Regions from separate parts of the Streptomyces sp. NPDC055103 genome, predicted to be linked through region 1. Evidence: predicted binding sites of a transcription regulator. Region 1 holds the regulator's gene; each other region holds the start of a gene.
The links. Region 1 encodes HrcA, which represses chaperone genes, less so after heat shock. Its sites were predicted from a motif close to TTNGCACTCNGNNNNNCNGAGTGCNAA; they were not measured.
Positions count from the first base shown of each region.

Region 2: the regulator HrcA is predicted to act here: its motif matches at 1,578-1,604, upstream of groL (chaperonin GroEL).
Region 3: the regulator HrcA is predicted to act here: its motif matches at 1,015-1,041, upstream of groES (co-chaperone GroES).

Region 1 is NZ_JBSGTX010000004.1:192,663-195,912, forward strand. It holds gene ACWFR1_RS04945 (MBL fold metallo-hydrolase) at 1-536, opposite strand, end outside; gene hrcA (heat-inducible transcriptional repressor HrcA) at 694-1,713, shown strand; gene dnaJ (molecular chaperone DnaJ) at 1,714-2,853, shown strand; gene ACWFR1_RS04960 (nitronate monooxygenase) at 3,081-3,250, shown strand, end outside.
Region 2 is NZ_JBSGTX010000003.1:152,952-156,201, forward strand. It holds gene groL (chaperonin GroEL) at 1-1,411, opposite strand, end outside; gene ACWFR1_RS03805 (cold-shock protein) at 1,780-1,983, opposite strand; gene ACWFR1_RS03810 (MoaD/ThiS family protein) at 2,391-2,669, opposite strand; gene thrC (threonine synthase) at 2,683-3,250, opposite strand, start outside.
Region 3 is NZ_JBSGTX010000002.1:35,258-38,507, reverse strand. It holds gene ACWFR1_RS02040 (polysaccharide deacetylase family protein) at 1-775, shown strand, start outside; partial or broken gene ACWFR1_RS02035 (polysaccharide deacetylase family protein) at 826-945, shown strand; gene groES (co-chaperone GroES) at 1,186-1,494, shown strand; gene groL (chaperonin GroEL) at 1,614-3,242, shown strand.

The DNA.
Region 1 (3,250 bases):
TCGCCGCAGAAGACGATCTCGCGGTCCCCGGGGACGCAGAGCGCCAGGTCGTGGCCCGTGTGGCCGGGGCCGACGTTCGCCAGGAGTACCTGCCGGCCGCCCAGGTCGAGCGTCCATTCGCCGGAGACCACGTGCCGCGGGGCCACGAGGGCGTCCGCCGCCTCCGTCGCCGCCCGCTCGTCGACCCCTTGCGTCACGGCGTCCTCGCGCAGGTCCTCCCGGTCCCGCGTCCGGCTCAGCAGCTCGTCCACCCCCACCGCGCCGAAAACCTCCGCGCCGGCGAAGACCGCGGTGCCGAAGACATGGTCGAAGTGCGGGTGACTCAGTGCGATGTGCGTCACTCTTCGGCCGCCCGTCAGCCCCTCGATCTGGGTCCGCAGCTCCGCTCCCTCCGCGAGCGTCGAGCCCGTGTCGTACAGCAGGAGCGCCTTCGCCCCCACGACCAGGCCCACCGTGGCGTCCCAGCCGGGCAGTCGGCGTCTGCCCACTCCGTCCGCCAACCGCTCCCAGCCGTACGCTTCCCAATCAACGTCCATGGGGCGACGCTAGCGGGTGCGCCCCCGCCTCCTTGCCAGGAGCGTTGTCCGCCGCCGTACACTGGCCGGGGGATTGCTGGCACTCGGGCAGGGTGAGTGCCAAAACCGGAGTAACCGGAGCATCCGGAACGACGACGACAGCTGGAGGTGCGCACGAATGCTCAGCGAACGCAGACTCGAGGTGCTGCGCGCCATCGTCCAGGACTACGTCGGGACGGAGGAGCCCGTCGGCTCCAAGGCGCTCACCGAGCGCCACAAGCTCGGCGTCTCACCGGCCACGGTCCGCAACGACATGGCCGTGCTGGAGGAGGAGGGGTTCATCGCCCAGCCTCACACCAGCGCCGGGCGCATCCCGACCGACAAGGGCTACCGGCTCTTCGTCGACCGGCTCGCCGGCGTCAAGCCGCTGTCGACGCCCGAGCGGCGCGCGATCCACAACTTCCTGGACGGTGCCGTCGACCTCGACGACGTCGTCGGGCGTACGGTGCGGCTGCTCGCGCAGCTGACCCGGCAGGTCGCCGTCGTGCAGTACCCCTCGCTGACCCGCTCGACCGTCCGTCACGTGGAGCTGCTCGCGCTGGCCCCGGCCCGCCTGATGCTCGTGCTCATCACGGACACCGGCCGCGTCGAGCAGCGTGTCATCGACTGCCCCGCGCCCTTCGGCGAGACCTCCGTCGCCGACCTGCGGGCCCGGCTCAACAGCCGGGTCGTCGGACGCCGGTTCGCCGACGTGCCGCAGCTGGTGCAGGACCTCCCCGAGTCCTTCGAGGAGATCGAGGACCGCGCCACGGTCTCGACCGTGCTCGCGACCCTCCTCGAAACGCTCGTGGAGGAGCACGAGGAGCGGCTGATGATCGGCGGCACCGCCAATCTCACCCGCTTCGGACACGACTTTCCCCTGATGATCAGGCCCGTCCTGGAAGCTCTGGAGGAGCAGGTCGTGCTCCTCAAGCTGCTCGGCGAGGCCAAGGAATCGGGCATGACCGTACGCATCGGGCACGAGAACGCCCACGAGGGGCTGAGCTCCACGTCCGTCGTCTCGGTCGGCTACGGTTCGGGCGGCGAAGCAGTCGCCAAACTCGGCGTGGTCGGACCGACCCGCATGGACTACCCCGGAACGATGGGAGCGGTACGCGCAGTGGCACGTTACGTCGGACAGATCCTGGCGGAGTCGTAAGTGGCCACGGACTACTACGCCGTACTCGGCGTGCGCCGCGACGCTTCCCAGGACGAGATCAAGAAGGCCTTCCGGAGGCTCGCGCGCGAGCTGCACCCGGACGTCAATCCCGATCCGAAGACGCAGGAACGCTTCAAGGAGATCAACGCCGCCTACGAGGTCCTCTCGGACGCGCAGAAGAAGCAGGTCTACGACCTGGGCGGCGACCCGCTCTCGGCCTCCGGCGGCGGTGGCGCGGGTGGCTTCGGAGCGGGTGGCTTCGGCAACTTCTCCGACATCATGGACGCCTTCTTCGGCACGGCCTCGCAGCGCGGTCCGCGCTCGCGGACCCGCCGCGGCCAGGACGCCATGATCCGCCTGGAGATCGACCTCAACGAGGCGGCCTTCGGCACCACCAAGGACATCCAGGTCGACACGGCCGTCGTCTGCACCACCTGTTCGGGTGAGGGTGCCGCTCCCGGCACCTCCGCGCAGACGTGCGACATGTGCCGCGGCCGTGGCGAGGTCTCGCAGGTCACCCGGTCCTTCCTGGGCCAGGTCATGACCTCCCGGCCCTGCCCGCAGTGTCAGGGCTTCGGCACCGTCGTCCCGACCCCGTGCCCCGAGTGCGCGGGCGACGGCCGGGTCCGCTCCCGTCGCACCCTCACCGTCAAGATCCCGGCCGGTGTCGACAACGGCACCCGGATCCAGCTCGCTGGCGAGGGCGAGGTCGGCCCCGGCGGTGGTCCGGCTGGCGACCTGTACGTCGAGATCCACGAGATCCCGCACGACACGTTCCAGCGGCGCGGCGACGACCTGCACTGCACGGTGACCATCCCGATGACGGCGGGCGCGCTCGGCACGAAGGTGCCGCTGCAGACCCTCGACGGCATCGAGGAGATCGACATCCGACCGGGCACGCAGTCCGGCCAGTCGGTCCCGCTGCACGGCCGGGGCATCACGCACCTGCGGGGCAACGGCCGGGGCGACCTGATCGTGCACGTCGAGGTGCAGACCCCGGGCAAGCTCGACGCGGAGCAGGAGCGGCTCCTGCGCGAGCTGGCCAAGCTGCGCGGCGAGGAGCGGCCCACCGGTCAGTTCCAGCCGGGGCAGCAGGGCCTGTTCTCACGTCTGAAGGACGCTTTCAACGGGCGGAGCTGATCGGGTGGGCCTGATCGGGCGGATCCGCCGGCGGATCAGGCCGGCAGCCCTGATCGGCAGCCCTGATCGGCAGCCCTGATCGGCAGCCCTGATCGGGCGACAGCGTGACGGTGGGAAGGGGCGGGACGGCGATGAGTCGCCCCGCCCCTTCCCGTTTCCAGAGGCCTGTGTTCCGGGACCTGACGTACCGATTCGGCCGCGCCGCACCGTCATGAAACGATGCCCGTATGTCCACCACCGCACTGAACGATCTCTTTCGGTATCCGATCGTGCAGGCCCCCATGGCGGGTGGCGCTTCCTGTCCCGAGCTCGTCGGAGCCGTCTGCGAGGCCGGTGCGCTCGGTTTCCTGGCCGGCGGGTACAAGACGGCCGGAGGCCTGTACCAGGAGATCAAGCA
Region 2 (3,250 bases), on a different contig from region 1:
GGTTGCGGACCTTCTCCGCCACGACGCCGCCCTCGAGGCCGGCGTTGACCGCGATCTGCTTCAGCGGGGCCTCAAGGGCCAGCTTGACGATGTTGGCACCGGTGGCCTCGTCGCCCGACAGGTCCGCCTCAAGCTTCTCGAAGACCGAGGAAGCCTGGAGCAGGGCCACGCCGCCACCGGCGACGATGCCCTCCTCGACGGCCGCCTTCGCGTTGCGAACGGCGTCCTCGATGCGGTGCTTGCGCTCCTTGAGCTCGACCTCGGTCGCGGCGCCGGCCTTGATGACGGCCACGCCGCCGGCCAGCTTCGCGAGGCGCTCCTGGAGCTTCTCGCGGTCGTAGTCCGAGTCGCTGTTCTCGATCTCGGCGCGGATCTGGTTCACGCGACCGGCGACCTGCTCGCTGTCACCGGCACCGTCGACGATGGTGGTCTCGTCCTTGGTGATGACGACCTTGCGGGCGCGGCCCAGCAGGTCGAGGCCCGCGTTCTCCAGCTTGAGGCCGACCTCCTCGGAGATGACCGTGCCGCCGGTGAGGATGGCGATGTCGTTCAGCATGGCCTTACGACGGTCGCCGAAGCCCGGGGCCTTCACCGCGACGGACTTGAAGGTGCCGCGGATCTTGTTGACGACCAGGGTCGACAGGGCCTCGCCCTCGACGTCCTCGGCGATGATCAGCAGCGGCTTGCCCGACTGCATGACCTTCTCCAGGAGCGGGAGCAGGTCCTTCACCGAAGAGATCTTGGAGTTGACGATCAGGAGGTACGGGTCGTCGAGCGACGCCTCCATACGCTCCATGTCGGTGGCGAAGTACGCCGAGATGTAGCCCTTGTCGAAGCGCATGCCCTCGGTGAGCTCGAGCTCCAGACCGAAGGTCTGCGACTCCTCGACGGTGATGACGCCTTCCTTGCCGACCTTGTCCATCGCCTCGGCGATGAGCTCGCCGATCTGGGTGTCGGCGGCGGAGATGGAGGCCGTCGAAGCGATCTGCTCCTTGGTCTCGACATCCTTCGCCTGCTCGAGGAGGGCGCCGGAGACGGCCTCGACGGCCTTCTCGATGCCGCGCTTGAGGGCCATGGGGTTGGCACCGGCGGCGACGTTGCGGAGGCCCTCGCGGACGAGCGCCTGGGCGAGAACGGTGGCGGTGGTCGTACCGTCGCCGGCGACGTCGTCCGTCTTCTTGGCGACTTCCTTGACCAGCTCGGCGCCGATCTTCTCGTACGGGTCCTCGAGCTCGATCTCCTTGGCGATGGAGACACCATCGTTGGTGATCGTGGGGGCGCCCCACTTCTTCTCGAGGACGACGTTGCGACCCTTGGGGCCGAGGGTGACCTTGACGGCGTCAGCGAGCTGGTTCATGCCGCGCTCGAGACCGCGCCGGGCCTCCTCGTCGAACGCGATGATCTTGGCCATGTGAAGTGGTCCTCCCGGACATGGGGTGGATAACGCTCCAGGACCGCGCCGACGCCCGCGACGGACGGCCTCCGGTGCTCCGCGTGGTTCCTTGCCCCACCCGGCCGGCGACCTCGTCTGCCCGATCCTCGTAGCACTCTCACCTTCCGAGTGCTAACGCCAATGATTAGCACTCGCCCTAGGAGAGTGCAAGCGACTCTCAGGTTTCGGGCCACCTTCGCACCGGGCTTCCGGCCGCCTTCCCGCCGGGCCTCCCACCCCTCTCCCCGCCGGCCCTCCCGGGCGTCGGGGAACGCGCGAGGGGCCCGCTTCCCCTCAGGGATGCGGGCCCCTCGACGGCGTTGCGTCGGTGGCCGATCGCGCCGCGCTCAGACGGCGAGCTTGACCATGTCCGCCTGCGGACCCTTCTGGCCCTGCGAAATCTCGAACTCGACCCGCTGCCCCTCTTCGAGGCTGCGGTAGCCATCCATCTGGATCGCGCTGTAGTGGACGAAAACATCCGCACCACCGTCGACCGCGATGAAGCCGTAGCCCTTCTCCGCGTTGAACCACTTGACGGTGCCCTGAGCCATGCCTAACTCCCCTATTACTGGCCCTTGCGCGGGAACCGCACTTCGCGGACCCGGGGTCAGACCCTGCGCCGGAACGCGTCGACCGCCGCTGAATGTATCTGCCCAACTGCCCTCTGCAACAGGTCAATCGAGCGAGAATTCTGGGCACGACGGAAAGGGGAATTAGGGAGAATCCCTGGAGTTCCGGGGCAAGTCGGGCCCGGCAAAACGCGCAGAACGTACACAACGCGCAGACACTTTGGCTGCTTCCTGACGCACAGGGACGCATTCTCATATGCGTCCGGCATGAGCAGCGGAGGGGACTTCCCCAACTCTACCCCGTTCAACCATGCAGAATTGCCCCCTCCGCTTTATGGCGCGGAAGGGGCAATTCAAGAAAGACGGGACAACAGGTCAGCCGTGGGGGCTCAGCAGCCTCCGGCGACCGCCGGGATGATCGAGACGCCCGCGCCGGCCGGGGTGGCCGTCTCCAGACCCTGCTCGAAGCGCACGTCGTCGTCGTTCACGTAGACGTTGACGAAGCGGCGCAGCTTGCCCTGGTCGTCCAGGACGCGGGCGGCGATGCCCGTGTGGTTCTTCTCCAGGTCCGCGATGACCTCGGCGAGGGTCGCGCCCTCGGCCGGGACCTCGGACTGCCCGCCCGTGTAGGTGCGGAGGATGGTGGGGATGCGGACGTTCACGGCCATGTCTTCGTACCTCTCAGAGAGCCAGGCCCGCGGCGCGGAACGCGTCCAGGCTGGGGCGGATGGTGGCGGTCGCCTGCGAGCCCTCGGCCACGGCGTCCAGCGTCTTGAGGCCGTCGCCGGTGTTCAGCACGACGGTGGTGAGCTCCGGGTCGATCAGACCGGCCTCGACGAGCTTCTTCGTGACGCCGACGGTCACGCCGCCCGCCGTCTCGGCGAAGATGCCCTCGGTCTGGGCGAGCAGCCTGATCGCGTCCACGACCTGCTCGTCGTTCACGTCCTCCACGGCGCCACCGGTGCGACGGGCGATGTCGAGGACGTACGGGCCGTCGGCCGGGTTGCCGATCGCGAGCGACTTGGCGATCGTGTTCGGCTTCTGCGGGCGGACCACGTCGTGGCCGGCCTTGAAGGCGACGGAGACCGGGGAGCAGCCCTCGGCCTGCGCACCGAAGATCTTGTACGGCTTGTCCTCGACGAGGCCGAGCTTGATGAGCTCCTGCAGACCCTTGTCGATCTTGGTGAGCTGCGAGCCGGAGGCGATCGGGATGACGAGCTGGTCGGGGATGACCCAGCCGAGCTGCTCG
Region 3 (3,250 bases), on a different contig from region 1:
CCCGGGATCGGCCGGCGCGCTCAGCGCGTACGTCGAGAAGGTCCGCAAGCAGAAGGCCGCCCGCGCGCTCGCGGCCAAGAAGTGGGGTCTGGCCCGGCCCCCGCTCGACGCCCCGGCCCCGCCGAAGGCCAAGCCGAGGATCACCACCCGCAAGGGCTTCGAGACGGACGGCGAGGGCCTGCCGCCCGTCTTCACCACCGTGCCGACCAAGCAGAAGGTCGTCTTCCTGACGATCGACGACGGCGCGGAGAAGGACCCCGAGCTGCTGCGGATGATGAAGGACCTCCGGATCCCGTACAGCGCCTTCCTCAGCGACTACGTCGTCAAGGACGACTACGGCTACTTCGCGCGGATGCAGAAGTCGCAGGAGGGCGGGGTCTCCCTCCACAACCACACGCTCAACCACCGCTACCTGCCCGGACTGTCGTACGCGCAGCAGAAGCGTGAGATCTGCGGGATGCAGGACGTCATCGAGAAACGGTATGGCAAGCGGCCCCCGCTCTTCCGCCCGCCGTACGGCAACTACAACGAGAACACGCTGCGCGCGGCGAAGTCCTGCGGGGTCAAGGCGGTCCCGCTGTGGGCCTCGGAGGCCTTCCCGGACCACATGGAGTGGCGCGAGTGGGACCGGGACCTGCACCCCGGCGACATCGTGCTCACGCACTTCCGGGGCAAGGGCGACTGGAAGGGCACGATGCCGGACATGATCCGGCGGGTGATGAACGTGATCACGGCCAAGGGGTACGCGGTCGCGAAGCTCGAGGACTACGTGTGAGAGGGCTACCTGCGAGAGGGCTCGGTGCGGGACGGGTCCGTGCGGCACGGATCCGTACGGTGATCGCGGGCGCCGCGCTGGCCGGCGCGCTGCTCACCCTCTCCGGCTGTGCCTCGTCGGTCGACCCGATCGAGCGGCTGGGGCGGAAGGCGGCGGAGCGGATGGGCCCTCGGGAGACGGCGACCGTGGCCGACGCGGTGGCCGAAAGGTGTACCGGAACGACGCGCGACGGCACGGAATTGGCACTCCGCTTGACCGAGTGCTAATCGCGGTCATAGTCTCGGCTCTGGCACTCCCCACTGGAGAGTGCCAACACAGCGACAGGCAGGTCCGGCACCCGCGACGACGGATCCACCTGGTCGCCACCTCAGACAGTTGACCCCGTAATCTCCGAAGGGGGAGGTCGGATCGTGACGACCACCAGCTCCAAGGTTGCCATCAAGCCGCTCGAGGACCGCATTGTGGTCCAGCCGCTCGACGCCGAGCAGACCACCGCCTCTGGCCTGGTCATCCCGGACACCGCGAAGGAGAAGCCCCAGGAGGGTGCTGTTCTCGCCGTGGGCCCGGGCCGCTTCGAGAACGGCGAGCGCCTGCCGCTCGACGTTCAGGTCGGCGACGTCGTGCTCTACAGCAAGTACGGCGGCACCGAGGTGAAGTACAACGGCGAGGAGTTCCTCGTCCTCTCGGCTCGCGACGTGCTCGCGATCATCGAGAAGTAATTCACCGAGTACCTGAAGTATCTGAAGCAGATGCTTTGAGCTGCGCCCCTTGACCCCGCACAGGGCGTCCGGGGGCGCAGTTCGTTTCCACCCCATTCCGAGAGGGCTGAACCGCTCCCATGGCGAAGATCCTGAAGTTCGACGAGGACGCCCGTCGCGCCCTTGAGCGCGGCGTCAACAAGCTTGCCGACACGGTGAAGGTGACGATCGGCCCCAAGGGCCGCAACGTCGTCATCGACAAGAAGTTCGGCGCCCCCACCATCACCAACGACGGTGTCACGATCGCCCGCGAGGTCGAGCTCGACGACCCGTACGAGAACCTCGGCGCCCAGCTGGTGAAGGAGGTGGCGACCAAGACCAACGACATCGCGGGTGACGGCACCACCACCGCCACCGTGCTCGCCCAGGCCCTGGTCCGCGAGGGTCTGCGCAACGTCGCCGCCGGCGCCTCCCCGGCCGCCCTGAAGAAGGGCATCGACGCCGCCGTCAAGGCCGTCTCCGAGGAGCTCCTCGCCACCGCGCGCCCGATCGAGGACAAGTCCGACATCGCCGCCGTCGCCGCGCTCTCCGCGCAGGACCAGCAGGTCGGCGAGCTCATCGCCGAGGCGATGGACAAGGTCGGCAAGGACGGTGTCATCACCGTCGAGGAGTCCAACACCTTCGGCCTGGAGCTCGACTTCACCGAGGGCATGGCCTTCGACAAGGGCTACCTGTCCCCGTACATGGTCACCGACCAGGAGCGTATGGAGGCCGTCCTCGACGACCCGTACATCCTGATCAACCAGGGCAAGATCTCCTCGATCCAGGACCTGCTCCCGATCCTCGAGAAGGTCATCCAGGCCGGCGCCAGCAAGCCGCTGCTGATCATCGCCGAGGACGTCGAGGGCGAGGCCCTGTCGACCCTGGTCGTGAACAAGATCCGTGGCACCTTCAACGCCGTGGCCGTCAAGGCCCCGGGCTTCGGCGACCGCCGCAAGGCGATGCTCGGCGACATGGCCACCCTCACCGGTGCCACCGTCATCGCCGAGGAGGTCGGCCTCAAGCTCGACCAGGCCGGTCTGGACGTGCTGGGCACCGCCCGCCGCGTGACGATCACCAAGGACGACACCACCATCGTCGAGGGCGGCGGCAACGCCGACGAGCTCGCGGGCCGTGTCAACCAGATCAAGGCCGAGATCGAGTCCACGGACTCCGACTGGGACCGCGAGAAGCTCCAGGAGCGCCTCGCGAAGCTGGCCGGCGGCGTGTGCGTGATCAAGGTCGGCGCCGCCACCGAGGTGGAGCTCAAGGAGAAGAAGCACCGTCTGGAGGACGCCATCTCCGCGACCCGCGCCGCGGTCGAGGAGGGCATCGTCTCCGGTGGTGGCTCCGCTCTGGTCCACGCCGTCAAGGTCCTCGAGGGCAACCTCGGCAAGACCGGCGACGAGGCCACGGGTGTCGCGGTCGTCCGCCGCGCCGCCGTCGAGCCGCTGCGCTGGATCGCCGAGAACGCCGGCCTCGAGGGCTACGTCATCACCTCGAAGGTGGCGGAGCTCGACAAGGGCCAGGGCTTCAACGCCGCGACCGGCGAGTACGGCGACCTGGTCAAGGCCGGCGTCATCGACCCGGTGAAGGTGACGCGCTCCGCCCTGGAGAACGCCGCCTCGATCGCCTCCCTCCTCCTCACCACCGAGACCCTCGTGGTGGAGAAGAAGGAAGAGGAGCCGGCGGACGCGGGCCACGGCCACGGCCACGGTCACTCCCACTGAGGCTCGTA